2 regions of the Mesobacillus thioparans genome follow, and region 1 is predicted to be linked to the other one. Evidence: predicted binding sites of a transcription regulator. Region 1 holds the regulator's gene; the other holds the start of a gene.
The links. Region 1 encodes LexA, which represses DNA repair genes until DNA is damaged. Its sites were predicted from a motif close to CGAACATATGTTCG; they were not measured.
Positions count from the first base shown of each region.

Region 2: the regulator LexA is predicted to act here: its motif matches at 5,548-5,561, upstream of ACNAZ4_RS16240 (DNA polymerase IV).

Region 1 covers NZ_CBCSFH010000001.1:72,421-79,813, forward strand. Annotated here, with positions in the region: gene ACNAZ4_RS00455 (hypothetical protein) at 1-550, opposite strand, end outside; gene ACNAZ4_RS00460 (RNA polymerase sigma factor) at 547-1,101, opposite strand; gene tkt (transketolase) at 1,318-3,327, opposite strand; gene ACNAZ4_RS00470 (DUF896 domain-containing protein) at 3,654-3,887, opposite strand; gene ACNAZ4_RS00475 (YneB family resolvase-like protein) at 3,963-4,610, opposite strand; gene yneA (cell division suppressor protein YneA) at 4,636-4,950, opposite strand; gene lexA (transcriptional repressor LexA) at 5,104-5,727, shown strand; gene ACNAZ4_RS00490 (hypothetical protein) at 5,906-6,103, shown strand; gene ACNAZ4_RS00495 (ATP-dependent DNA helicase) at 6,154-7,393, opposite strand, start outside.
Region 2 covers NZ_CBCSFH010000010.1:63,488-70,880, forward strand. Annotated here, with positions in the region: gene zwf (glucose-6-phosphate dehydrogenase) at 1-667, shown strand, start outside; gene ACNAZ4_RS16220 (zinc ribbon domain-containing protein) at 707-913, opposite strand; gene ACNAZ4_RS16225 (TMEM164-related integral membrane acyltransferase) at 1,089-1,781, shown strand; gene ACNAZ4_RS16230 (alpha/beta hydrolase) at 1,821-2,564, opposite strand; gene gndA (NADP-dependent phosphogluconate dehydrogenase) at 2,699-4,108, opposite strand; gene ACNAZ4_RS16240 (DNA polymerase IV) at 4,242-5,534, opposite strand; gene ACNAZ4_RS16245 (methyl-accepting chemotaxis protein) at 5,716-7,393, shown strand, end outside.

The DNA of each region.
Region 1 (7,393 bases):
CAAGTTTTTCACCCAGTTCAGTCATTCCCTCTTCCTCCTTTGTAATGGGAGTAACTTCAGGAATATATGAACTCACTTTAATCTTATAGGAATCATAACCTTTACTTTTCAGAACCTTCTCTGTGACCGCGGTGATTTTCTCTCGTTCCCGGTCAGCGTCCTTTTCAGAACCTTCTAAACTGATTTCAAATCTAGTCACTTCGCCCGGGGTCATCCCTAGAGTAAAATTTTCATACCCTTCCTTCTCTAGCGCTTCCCAAAGCATTACATCAACAGATTTCGTCTTGAATACCTGACCAAGATAAGGGATTTTAGAAGCCATTTCTGCAACAGAAGGATTGAGAAATGCTGAGCCGGTTATTACCCCTAATGTTATTACTGCGGCTGCAGCAAATGGGAACATTCTTTTTCTTCTTATCTTGTCAGCGGCCTTCTTTGGTTCTGCCTCTACTTTAATGTTCTTGGCAAAATCGTATAGTGAAGATGGCACCTCAATCTTCTTCAAATCTTCTTCTAGCTCCTTTTTGATCATCATGTCCTCATTTTTCATTGAGTGCTCACCCCTATTATTTGATTTTCCATCAACTTGTTTTTGAGTGCTTTCCTGGCCCTGTGAAGATGTGATTTGACTGTTGAAGTTTTCATGCCTAGCATTTCAGAAACTTCTTGAATGGTGAAATCCTGATAGTAGTAAAGGAGCAATACATTCCGATAATCACCGTTCTTGAGTGACTGGATGCCTTGACTGATCTCGAGTTGAATTTCATCTTCAAGAACAGTTTCCATAACTCCACGTTGATCCTTTAGCGTTTCCATTTCAATTACCGTTTCTTTCAGTCTTGCATTCTTTCTTATGTTATCGATCGAACGATGGGAGACTAGTTTGTAAAACCAGGTGGTAAAATACATGATTTCCTTTCCGGCTATAATATTTCGATATGCTTCTAGCATTGCATTTTGGACGACTTCTTCTGCTTCTTCCTTTGACCGGACAATACTGTAACTTGTTTTATATGCTTTTTCAATCAGGGGATTCAATAACTCAGCGAAAGCAGATTCATCTCCAATCCTGATTCGCTGCATCAATTCTGACTGTTCCAAAAGCAGCACCTCCTTGTTTGTTTCTATTCTTTAGGCGATAACAATTCCTTTCTGGTTGCACAGAAACGAAAAATTTTATAATAGTTATGCTCTTGCGATCAAGCGTATTGATCGATATTAAGCCAAATTGATTTTAACATAAATCCTCACTAATAATTTCCAAATCAAAAAGAGCACGCAACCATTAATGGTTACGTGCTCTTTATCACGATAATTTTAGTTTTGTTCAATCAATGCTTTAACACGTGCAACTACATTGTTGACAGAGAATCCGTACTCTTCCATGATTTTTTCTCCTGGAGCAGAGGCACCAAAAGTATCGATCGCAAGTACTTCTCCCTCGTCACCAACATAACGGTGCCAGCCTAATGAAGATCCCATTTCGATTCCAAGGCGCTTCTTGACAGACTTTGGAATGACACTTTCTTTGTATTCCTTTGATTGCTGCTCGAAGCGATCCCATGCAGGCATGCTGACAACAGCAACATCTATTCCTTCTGAAGCAAGAGCTTCTTGTGCTTTTACAGCCAGACCAACTTCTGAACCTGCTGCAAGAAGAAGTGCATCTGCAGTTTCTTTTCCAGCTGGAGAAATGACATAAGCACCTTTTGATACGCCTTCGTATGCATTCTTGTCCGTATTCTTGATTGTCGGCAAGTTTTGGCGAGTCAGCACTAGAGCTGTAGGATTCTTAGTCGATTCAATTGCCAGCTTCCATGCTGCTGCTGTTTCGTTGCCATCTGCAGGACGAATTACAGACAGGTTTGGCATGGCGCGTAGTCCAGCAAGCTGTTCAACTGGTTCGTGGGTTGGACCATCTTCTCCTACGGCGATGCTGTCATGTGTGAACACATAGGTTACAGGCAAGCCCATTAACGCAGCAAGTCTGATTGCCGGCTTCAGGTAATCAGAGAATACGAAGAATGTTCCGCCAAACACCTTCAAGCCGCCGTGGAGTGCCATACCGTTCATAGCTGCTCCCATTGCGAATTCACGTACGCCGAACCAGATGTTGCGGCCTTCGAATGAACCTGGGAAGAAGTCACCTGTTCCCTTGATCATCGTTTTGTTTGATCCAGCAAGGTCAGCAGATCCTCCGATCAAGTAAGGAAGGTTTTTCGCAATGCCGTTAAGTGCTTCACCAGAAGATGCACGGCTAGCAAGGCTCTTGCCTTCTTCGTATACAGGAATGTCTTTATCCCATCCTTCTACTAACTCACCCTTCATGGCTTTTTCAAGCTGGGCACCTAGTTCTGGATACTCACTCTTATATTGAGTGAATTGTTCATTCCATGCTTGTTCTGTTTGTTCACCTTTTTCAGCGATTTGCTGTTTAAAGTGATCATAAACTTCACTTGGTACATGGAAGTCCTCTTCAAAAGTCCACTTGTAAGCTTCCTTAGTCAGCTTCAATTCATCTGCGCCAAGCGGAGCTCCGTGAACATCTGATTTACCAGATAGGTTCGGTGATCCATATCCAATGACGGTCTTAACTTCAATCATGGTCGGACGGTCTGAATCAGTTTTCGCTTCCTCGATCGCTCTTGCGATTTCTTCCAGGTTGTTGCCATCTTCAACGCGGATATATTGCCATCCATACGCCTTGAAACGTCCTTCAATGCTTTCGGAGAATGACTTATTAAGGTCGCCATCAAGTGATATATCATTTGAATCGTAAAGGACAATCATCTTGCCCAATTTCAGGTGAGCTGCAAGGGAAGCTGCTTCAGCTGAAACACCTTCCATTAGATCGCCATCACCGCAAATGGTATATGTATAGTGATCAACGATAGTATAGTTATCTTTGTTATAGGCAGAAGCAAGGTGACGTTCAGCCATTGCCATACCTACTGCCATGGCAATTCCCTGGCCAAGCGGTCCAGTTGTTGCATCTACACCGGCAGTGTGTCCAAACTCAGGGTGTCCTGGTGTCTTGCTTCCCCACTGACGGAATTGCTTAATATCTTCCATGGATAAATCATAACCTGCCAGGTGCAGTAAGCTGTAAAGCAGCATAGAACCATGGCCGGCAGACAAGACAAAACGGTCTCGGTTGAACCATTCAGGATTCTTAGGGTTGATGTTCATGTATCGCGTCCATAATGTGTAAGCCATCGGTGCAGCCCCCATCGGCATGCCTGGGTGGCCTGAATTCGCTTTTTCAATCGCATCAATCGATAACGTACGAATGGAATCAATTGAAAGCATATCAATTTCTTTAAACATTAAATACATCCTTTCTATAGGTACTGGCTACATCCTTAATATTATAGCGAGAGAAATTATTATACAACAAATTATGCCTGAAGGAGACAGAAAAGGCCGTATTGTTATTTATTTTGACACATACTAGCTGTAGTTATGTAATTGATCAGTCCTGAAGAAGACAGAAGACAGTTTGCGACTTATAAGCTAAGGGACATTATTATCTATAACATTGCTGATTTTCCACTTCAGCCATCGCATAAAACATCCGATTTCAATTGTGCTCTCTCCAATGCTGCCAAAATAAAAATGGAATACATTCTCTCATGTATTCCAATCTGAATATATTAATGAAGTTTATTCTTCATTTTTTCTTCTTTTAATTTTTCAGGTGTTACATCATTGCCCTCTGGATCGACAATGGTAACTCCCTTGAGCGTATTAAGCATAGAAGAACGGAATGATTGGAGATATTCTGCGCGAAGCTTCGTCTGTTCCTTTGCTTCTTCTTCAGTCAGCTTCGATGTTTTTGCTTTCCTCGCCAGCTCATTGATTCTAGCAATTTTATCACTTGATAGCATTGTAAATCTCCTTTGTAAAAAAGTACGTCAAATGATATCTTACTAAATTTTTTTGAGTTTTACAAGAAAGGAGCCTCATTCCTCATTTGTCTCGATATACTCAAGATATCTTCGATTGACTGTCGCCTTGGAAACATTGTAGCCGAATCCTTTAAGAGTCGCGGCAATTTCAGCAAAAGTAAGTCCATTATTCCGCAGCCTGACAATTTCCGCAATCGGCATGTCTTTTCTATCCCTGCCGGAATGTTCACCCTGGTTTTTGAGATTGCGCTGAGGCTTGTAACCATGGTCGACCGCACGTTTCATTCCGCGTTTGATTTTTATGTTATGGATCTTCCTCTGATACTCTTCCACCATGCTGACAATCTGGAGTACCATGGAATCCGATTCAGATAGTTGAAGTTCCCCACTGTGGGAGATGCTGTATAACTTAACGTTCTCCTTGAGAATGCAGTGAAGGATCGCAACCTTTGCATTTCCTCTTCCAAGCCTGGTCTCATCCTGAATCAATACGGCATTGACCGACTTGTCCTTGATCAACTCCAGAAGTTCGAGGATCCCGTCCCTTTCAAGGTCATACCCACTGGCTTGTTCCTTAATGATACTCATCACTTCGAATCCACAGTCTTCTGCAAGACGGAGTAATTCTTCCTCCTGCCTGGCAAGCGATGTTTCCTGTGTTTCCTTCGTAGTACTTACCCGGCAATAAATAATCGCTTTCATGCTGTCACCTTATTCTATGTACAAATTATCTTTCTGCTCCGGCAATCTGAGTAGGTTCCACATATTCATCTCTTACCGGGATGACAAGTTCATCTCCTGGAAAGACCCGTTCGCCTACGATCCCATTTTCTTTTTCTACCCAGCTCACGAATTCATTTTTTGACAAATGATGTTCACTGGCATATGTCTCAGCGATCTCCCACAGTGATTGTCCTTCTTCTATAGTAACAGTTATGTATGCTTCCTCGTTATTTAAATGTGCTTTTGCCACGAGTGAAAAAATCACGCTGACAGCAAGAAGGATCAAGGCGTAAGAATAGTTATCCCATATTTTTTTCATGTCCGACACTCCTTAACGAATATATGTTCGCTTATTTGATTTTATTATAATACGAACATTTGTTTCGTGTCAACTTGAAATTCGAACTTATGTTTGTATCTGTGGGATAGACATGGTATAATTAGGACAAGAAAATATACGAGGTGCGTGAAAATGACAAAGTTATCAAAGCGGCAACAAGATATATTTGAATTCATTAAAGGTGAAGTCAAGAAAAAAGGATATCCGCCATCCGTACGCGAAATCGGTGAAGCAGTTGGACTGGCATCAAGTTCTACTGTACACGGCCACCTTGCAAGGCTCGAAAGCAAAGGGCTGATCCGACGGGACCCTACAAAACCGCGCGCAATTGAAATTCTGGAAATTGAAGATGAAACCCGTATCCCTAAATATAATGTTATCAACGTGCCTGTTGTCGGTAAAGTTACAGCCGGTATGCCAATAACGGCAATCGAGAATGTAGAAGAATACTTCCCTCTACCAGACCGTCTGGTTCCTCATGATGAGCAGGTTTTCATGCTGGAAATCATGGGTGACAGTATGATTGAAGCTGGGATCCTTGATGGGGACTACGTAATCGTCAAGCAGCAAAAGACAGCCAATAATGGAGATATCGTAGTAGCAATGACAGAGGATGACGAAGCTACTGTCAAACGTTTCTTCAAGGAGAAGGACTATTTCAGGCTCCAGCCGGAAAATTCCTCAATGGAACCGATCATCCTTCGTAATGTATCGATTCTTGGTAAAGTCATCGGTGTCTACCGTCATATGCACTAAAAAGCAAGCGGGCTCCGCTTGCTTTTTTTCGTTCTATTAAACTTTCATTCTTTAAATGATTCTATGAGAAGAGCACATTCGCCATCAAAAATAGATACAAGCCCGGACAACTTGTCCCTTTTCCGAATAAGATATCGTGTAAGCAAACATTTCTTTTTGGAAAGGAGTTGAGTCTCGAATGGGAAACAACCGGAATAACAACGACGTCGCAGGAGTTTTCTTTCCTAACCGCAACAATAACCAGGTAAGGGCGACTGTTGATTTTGATGACCTCTGCCGTGCTGTCCGTCGATGCATCATCAATGATTTGGTTGCTGGTGCACAAGATGAGAATGATCGCGGCCGCGATCATAGAAAATGCGGATGCAGAAACTAATTTTTCTCAAAAAATCCCGAAAGGCTTAGACCTTTCGGGATTTTTTTATCTTAATGGATTTCTTTTACAGGTAGCACTCCTGTTATTTCTTTCATGAATTCTGCTTTTTGTGCGCCGGTAATCCACAAGTGCACGACACCTTGATCCTGGCTGCTTCTGATCAGCCGGCCTATACCCTGTCTTAATCGAAGCAGCATGTATGGAACGTCAACTTCTGCTGCAGGGTTGGCCGCATGCTTCCGTTTTGCCTGGAAGACCGGGTCATGAGGCGGGAATGGCAATGAAGCGATAATAACCTGTTTCAAAGATTCACCTGGAACATCAAGACCTTCCCATAGACTGTATGAGCAAAGTACAGAGCTGGTGACATTCTGGAAGTCTTTTACGGTTTCACTGATTTCGCGGTCGCCTTCAAACAGGATGGCAAAATTCCATTCCTGTTGATCGGACCATATTCTGAACCTTTCCATTTCCTGCATGGAAGAAAACAAAACCAGGGAACTTCCATTGGAAGTTCGCAAATCCGTACCTATCTGCTCCCACTTTTGATTTTCGTCATCCCTGATATGTGCTCTAATTTCCATTTGCTCTTCATAATCAAATGGTGAAGCTACCGTGAAAGAAGAATATTTTTCAATCCCAAGACTCCTGGCTATATAGTTGAAGTCCCCTGCCTGGGATAGAGTTGCTGATGAGAACACAAAAGGGATATTTTGTGCAAAAACTTCTTTTTTCAAGATGTCCTCTACCAGGCGAGGCATGATCACGAGTGAAGATTGGACTTCATTCTCTTCAAGCCAGAAAATCCCTTCATCATTCTTCAGGAAAATCGATAGACCATACGCGAAAAACTCGAGGTATTCTTCCATGATTTTCAAGTGGTATTCATCAATCAGGAACATTTCTGCGTCAAATACCAGCTGGTCCATTAATTCGCTGACCTTCTTTTCCAAAGTTTCAGCTGTTTTCCTGATCGCAGGATGCTTAGCAACTTCTTTCCGATTCGAACCCTCAACAGCAGTCGAGTTCTCAACCAGCAGGTCGAACCATGAATCATGCAGCTCTATAATATCCTCGATTAGATAAAGAGATTCCTCCCGGACATCCTGGTGCATATAACCTGTTAACACAGTCGTCAGAGTTTGCGAATTAAATCTGTAAGTCAGTCCTTTTTGTGCTGCGAATTCAAGCAAATGGCCTTCATCGAATATGACGGTACTTGCTTCTGGCAGCAATGGCATCTGGCCCTCTCTTTTGCGTGATTCTTTTGTCCAGACATGTTCCATGTAA
Region 2 (7,393 bases), on a different contig from region 1:
GGGAGAGGAAGTAAACGACTATTTTGTCCGCGGCCAATATGGTAAAGGGATGATGAGTGAAAAAGATGTCCCTGCTTACCGCCAGGAGGAAATGGTTGACCCAGATTCCAATACAGAAACATTCGTAGCCGGCAAGCTGATGATCGATAACTTCCGCTGGGCTGGAGTGCCTTTCTATATTCGTACAGGCAAAAGAATGAAGGCAAAATCAACAAAAATCGTGATCCAATTCAAAGATATCCCAATGGACCTGTATTACAAGCCAGAAAAAACGGTCAATCCAAATCTGCTTGTGATCCATATCCAGCCTGAAGAAGGAATCACGCTTCATCTGAACGCCAAGAAATCCGGCCAGGGTACGGAAGCTACACCTGTGAAACTGAATTATGCCAATAAAGGAATCGATGGGCTGAATACACCGGAAGCATATGAGAAGCTGCTGTACGATTCATTGCGCGGTGATGCAACAAACTTCACTCATTGGGATGAAGTTGCTCTATCCTGGAGTTTCGTCGATAATATCTCAGAGGTTTGGGAAAACACAAAAGAACCATCCTTCCCGAACTATGAATCCGGCTCAATGGGTCCTGATGCAGCAGACAAACTGCTCGAAAAAGATGGATTCTTCTGGTGGCCAATCACCGAAATCGATGTAGAAAAATGTTAAGAACAAAAAAGCCCGCCTGGCAACCGGCGGGCCTTTTCTTTAACCACCAAAAAAGAAATCAAGAATATTGGAGCCAGCAGATGCTTCTTTGTTATAGAACTCCGAATATCCGCACCTCCTGCAATACACCACGGTAAACTGGTTATTCTGAATATCAAACATCTTGGATAATCCTGTCCCCGTCATTGCGACATCCTTCTGGCCTGCGTCCGTGCTGCCACATTTGATGCATCCTTTTTCGTTCAAATCTTCCAACTCCCTTTTTTTGTACTATACTTCTTTTACGAATCTGGCAAAGATTGGTTTCACCTTTTCACATAAAAAATTCTTCAAAAGGAAAACTTATATTTGTCTTATTAACTTATCAGAGGTGGAATGTATGGGATGGTTTGGACACAGCAACAAGACATTCAGCTTTAGCATGTTTTCTGATAGCCATCTTGCCATTTTAGCGATTTTCATTTTCGTAAATGCGGCGATTTTTATTCATCGGAGGAAGTTGAGTGATGAAAAGTGGCGGAAGGCAGAGCTTTTGACAGCATTTTCATTAATTTTGATCGAACTCTTGAACCATTATTGGATGTATAGTCATGGTGTTTGGATGTTGGGCAGGTCCATGCCTCTGGAATTGTGTAATTTAGGTCTCTTACTGGCTATTGGCTTACTTTTAACGAGAAAGAAAATCTTTTTTGAGCTTTTGTTTTTCATCGCCTTATTGGGTGCGACCCAGGCAATCCTAACACCCGCTTTAACGTATGACTTCCCTCATTTCCGCTTTTTTCACTTTTTTTATGCACATCTGATGATCGTTTGGGTGACTCTTTATTTTACTCTCGCTAAAGGTTATTACCCAACGCTGGCATCCGTTTTAAAAGTCATCCTGTTCATCAATCTGCTCTTGCCCGCAATACTGTTCATCAATAAAACGGCCGACGGAAACTATTGGTTCTTGCGTCACAAACCTGACAGCCCCAGTTTCATGGATTTGCTCGGTCCGTACCCATGGTATATCTTTTCGCTGGAAAGTTTGCTGATATGTTCAAGTCTCTTTACTTGGCTCTGCCTGCGCTTATGGCTCAGGGGGGAGAAGAAGAGTTCTTATTCTGAGACATGAACATCCCTCACTCAAAAAAAAGAAGGCAATTCATGCCTCCTAAAGAATCCCTTTGATAAATTGAAGTGTCTTTTCAATAATAATTTGCTGGTCATGGTCCAGAGTTGCAACATGGTAGCTATCTTTTAAGGCAAGGATTTCTTTTGATTCAGAGCTGATTTGTTCATAGATGGCTTGTGAATTATCCGTAGGCACCACATGGTCTTCGTCCGATACAAAGATCAGGGCTGGGCAAGATATTTTCGGCAGGTCCTCTTTCACTTCTTTCATGAAGGTTAAAATTTCTTTTACGGATTGGACCGGCGTTTTTTCATAAGCTAATTCCGTTACTCCCGCTTTTTTTATGTCGGATCCAATTGCATCCAAAAATCGGGTTCCTTCCAATTGGCGGACAGGCTCCATTGCCGGAATATCTATTGCGGCATTGATCGTGACAATCCCCCGGACTTCCGGATACTTTTCAGCCATATACAAAGTCAGCGTACCGCCCATTGACAGGCCTGTCACAAAAATCGTGTCACACCTTTCCTTTAACCACTGGAACCCCTCTTCCACTGAAGCAATCCAGTCATGATAGCTGGTTTGTTCCATGTCTTCATAATGGGTTCCATGGCCTTTCAAGCGGGGTCCACAAACAGTATAGCCTGCCACAGCATAAGCCTCACCAAGGGGTCTCATGCTTTGTGTGGAGCCGGTAAAACCATGCGATACAAGAATGCCAACGTTATTCCCTTCAAAATAGAAAGGCTCAGCTCCCTCAAGCACTGGGTAACGATCTGTCATAACAATATCCCTCCAATCAAAATTATCCACTTACAAAGACTTCGACTATACTTCCAGCAAACCCTTCCTTCCGTAAGAAAAACACCTTTTTTTCAGTAAAAAAACAGCGGATACAAGATCCGCTGTTACTGTGCTTATTCCATCCACTCGGTGTGGAAGATTCCTTCTTTGTCGATGCGCTGATAGGTGTGGGCGCCGAAATAATCGCGCTGTGCCTGGATCAGGTTGGCTGGCAGTGTTTCTGTCCGGTAGCTGTCGAAGTAGGAAAGTGCTGCTGAGAAGCTCGGGACAGGTATTCCGTTAAGGACCGCAGCCGAGATGATTTCACGCAGTGACTGCTGGTAGCTTTCTGCGATTTCCTTGAAATATGGGTCAAGCAGCAGGTTTTTCAGTTCCGGGTTGCGGTCGTACGCTTCCTTGATTTTCTGGAGGAACTGGGCCCTGATGATGCAGCCTCCGCGGAAAATCATCGCGATTTCTCCGTAGTTCAGGTTCCAATCGTATTCTTCTGATGCTGCTCTCATCTGAGCAAAGCCCTGCGCATAAGAACAAATCTTGCTTAAATACAGTGCCTTGCGGATGGACTCGATAAATTCCTTTTTGTCGCCATCAAATGGCTTCGTTTCTGGTCCGGAGAGAACCTTGCTTGCTTCGACTCGCTCTTGCTTCATGGCCGAAATAAAACGCGCGAAAACGGATTCCGTAATGATAGGCAGCGGAACTCCAAGGTCGAGCGCACTCTGGCTTGTCCATTTTCCTGTTCCTTTTTGGCCAGCGGTATCAAGGATCACATCGACAAGCGGTTTGCCTGTTTCATCGTCCTTCTTTGTAAAAATATCTGCAGTGATTTCAATTAAATAACTGTCAAGCTCACCTTTGTTCCATTCTGCAAACACTTCATGCAGTTCTTCGGCACTCAAGCCTAGAACATGCTTGAGCATGAAATAAGATTCTGAAATCAGCTGCATGTCGCCATACTCGATGCCATTGTGGACCATTTTCACATAGTGCCCTGCTCCATCAGGACCAATGTATGTAGTACACGCCTCTCCATTGACCTTAGCGGAAATATCCTGGAAAATCGGAGCAACCAGCTCATAAGCCTCTTTTTGCCCGCCAGGCATGATGGAAGGTCCGTGCAAGGCCCCTTCCTCACCGCCAGATACCCCGGTTCCGATGAAGTGAAGTCCAAGCTCGCTCAATTCCTTGTTCCGACGCTGGGTATCGGCAAAATATGTATTACCGCCGTCAATGATGATATCGCCTTTCTCAAGATGAGGCTTCAATTGCTCGATTGTCGCGTCTGTCGCTGCACCAGCCTTTACCATCAGCAAGATTTTCCGCGGCTTTTCAAGCGATTGAACAAATTCTTCGATTGAAAACGTTCCGTAGATGTTCTTGCCTTCCGTTTCGGCGAGCATTTCATCCGTCTTTTCTCTCGAACGATTATAGACAGAAACAGAATAACCCCTGCTTTCAATATTCATTGCGAGGTTTTTCCCCATTACAGCTAGGCCAATGACTCCGATTTGCTGTTTTGACATCATTTCAACTTCCTTCCTTTTTCATAACTGGTTATAAGAAACTTACAAACTAATGTAACAATGAATCCAGAGGGGTGCAAACAATAGGGTCCGTCTTTTTTATTTCGACTTAACCCCTGGAAGCTAAACAACGTTAAGAGTCTTTTTTCTCGATACCGCCATTTTTTTTACGTTCCTGAAGGAAGTCCTTATTAAAGCTTGTGCCAGCTCCTGGATTTTCCTTGGATGAAAGCTTCTTCACCTGTATACCTGCGCTTTCAATAATGCTTTTTCCATATTTCTCACGCAGCTGGCTCATCGTATTGATCAAAGGCTCTTTTTTTGCATCCTGCTCATAGGAAAACAAGTCCAGCTGCTTCACCGCTTTATCTGCCTCCAGCAGGTCTGTCCCGGTGATGCCAAGCAGACGAACAGGATCCCCGTTCCAATGCTTTAAAAATAAAGTTTTTGCCGCAGAAGCAATTTCTTCTTTCTTGGAAACAGGGTTCTGGAGCTTTTGACTTCTAGTGATCGTTTTTCTGTCCTTGAACCGGATCATGATGCTAATGGTGGTCGCGACAGCTTCCTTTCTCTTCATCCTTGCAGCTACCTGCTCTGATAAACGATCAAGTACTTTCAGGAGTTCGTGCTGATTCGAAAGATCCCTCGGGAGGGTTGTCGAGTTGCCGATGCTCTTGAAATCATAGACAGATTCGGGATCCACCACCCGATTATCCTGGCCGTTGGCTCTTTCCTTCAGCTTCAGTCCATTGATCCCCAACAGTGCTTTCAGTTGGATATCATTTGCTTTTGCCAGGTCGCCAATTGATAGAAGTCCGATGCTTTTTAGTTTGTCCGCGGTTTTCGTTCCTACTCCATGCATCTCTCCAGCTCCGAGCGGCCACAGGACCGTGGGGATGTCCCGCTTTCTTAAAACCGTGATTCCCAGAGGTTTTTTCATATCAGAAGCCGTTTTCGCCAGAAATTTATTAGGAGCAACTCCAATGCTGCATGGCAAATCAAGCTGCTCGAGGATCCGTTTCTGGATGCTCTCAGCTATCTCCAATGGTGCCCCGAGATCAGCACAATCCGTAATATCCATATACCCTTCATCAATGGAAACAGGTTCCACAAGTTCGGTATATTGGCGTAATATATCGAACATAGCTGCAGACGCAGCACGGTACCTGTCAAAATTCGGTGTTTTTATGATTAACTCAGGGCAAAGTTTTTTTGCTTCCCATAATGGCATCGTGGTCTTGACTCCGAATTTCCTTGCTTCATAGCTGCAAGTGACAATGATTCCCCTTCGCTCCTCTGGATTCCCCGCAATGGCGAGGGGCTTTCCTTTCAATTCGGAATCATAAGCCATTTCAACACTTGCATAGAAGCTGTTCATATCAACATGTAAAATGACTCTGCCCTTTTTTGGATACATCTCTTTCATGTCCGCCACTTCCCAAATATACGTTCCCTTCTAGTGTATCAAAAATAAAGTGGTTTTACTTAATCGAAGTCTGGAAGTTAAATTTGAATTTTATGTGAAGAAATCAAGGAAAAGGTTAAAGATCCACCTTAAATACCCGATAAAATGAATAAATAGATATACCATAGACGGAGGAATTTTTATGCAGCATTGGTCCATTGGCAGAAAGTATGCAAGCGTTTTCGCATTTATCATGGTCATTTTCCTGGGCAGCTTTATTTATTTATCAAGTGTATTGAATAATCTTCAGAATGCGATTGACCTGGCTGAGGAGAAAAGTGATTACGCCATCATGATAAGTGAAATGTCGTCATCTTTTCGCCAGAAATACATTATTATTACTGATTACATAACAGATCCCAAACCAGAGCTAATTGATTTGTACAAAAAAGAGTCTGAGCAGTTCGATTCTTCTTCAGAAAGCCTGGGTGCATTCGTAAAATCAGAGGAAGCCAAAACAGTCCTGAACGCAATCGTGAAGATTGATCAGCACATGAATACTGTTTGGGAAGACGACATTTTAAAAACGGTCGAAGAATTCCGCAGGAACTTTGAACAGGTTGATGTCTATACGCAAATCAGCCTGACGAACAAGGCTGAAACCATCCGGGATATGAATATCGAAAAGTTAAACGAACTCCGGACATCGATATTGGCTGACAGGACCAGGATCATGAAGGAAACCCATTCTTCAATTGCTTCAATGATCCGTAATACTTTCATCCTTATCATCATTGCCTTTATCGTCTCTTCAGTGGCGATGTACTTTGTCTCACGCAATATCAGCAAGAACCTCAAGGATGTGGTCGCTTACTGCAAGAAGCTCGCGGCCGGGGAACTGAATGTTAAAGCATTGCAGGCAAAAAGCAAGGACGAAGTTGGACAGATCATCCAGGCTATGAATCAATTATCCGGAAACCTTAAAGCTTCGATTTCCAGCATACTTGCGTCATCTGACCAGGTAAATGAAATGTCGAGGAACCTGAAGGTAAATGCTGAGGCAACCACAGAAGCAAACAATGAAATCACGACATCGATCATGCAGGTTGCCTCTGCTTCAGATGAGCAGGTGAAAATTTCGGAACGCACCAATGAAGCAGTCGAAAATGTTTCTGCTCAACTAATCGAGGTTACAGGATCGATGAACGAAACACTGCAAACGACTTCAGACACGAAGCAAAAAATCGAGCAGGGTAAATCGTATGCTTACAGTGTGACAGAGCAGATGGACGAAATAAATGGAAAGGTCACGGAGTTGGCCAAAGTGATTCATTCCCTGAAGAATAATTCTCAGGAAATCCATCGAATCATCGAAATCATCACCGATATTTCAAACCAGACAAATTTATTGGCTTTGAATGCAGCGATTGAAGCGGCAAGGGCCGGCGAGCACGGGAAAGGCTTTGGTGTCGTGGCCCAGGAAGTGCGCAAACTTGCCGAACAATCAGCCGGAGCGGCAGACAGCATCCGCACAATCCTCGAACAAACTGGAAAAGAAACGAACCAGGCTGTAAATGTCATGGATGAAAGCCAGGTGACCGTCCAAAAAGGCAATGAACTTGTCGAAAAAGTGGCGACCATCTTCACAGAAATAGCTCATTCCATCGAGGAAGTCAGCTCCAAAGGAAACACTGTCAGCAGCGCTGTCATGAGTGCAAATGAAAAGATAGAATTCATGGCCCAGTCAGCAAACGACGTCATTACCGCCTCTTCCAATTCTGCTCAGTTCCTCGAACAGGTAGCAGCTACAACAGAGGAACAAAATGCAACAATGCAGGAGCTGTTGGAATCATCCAGTAAATTGTCCAGCATGGCAGAAG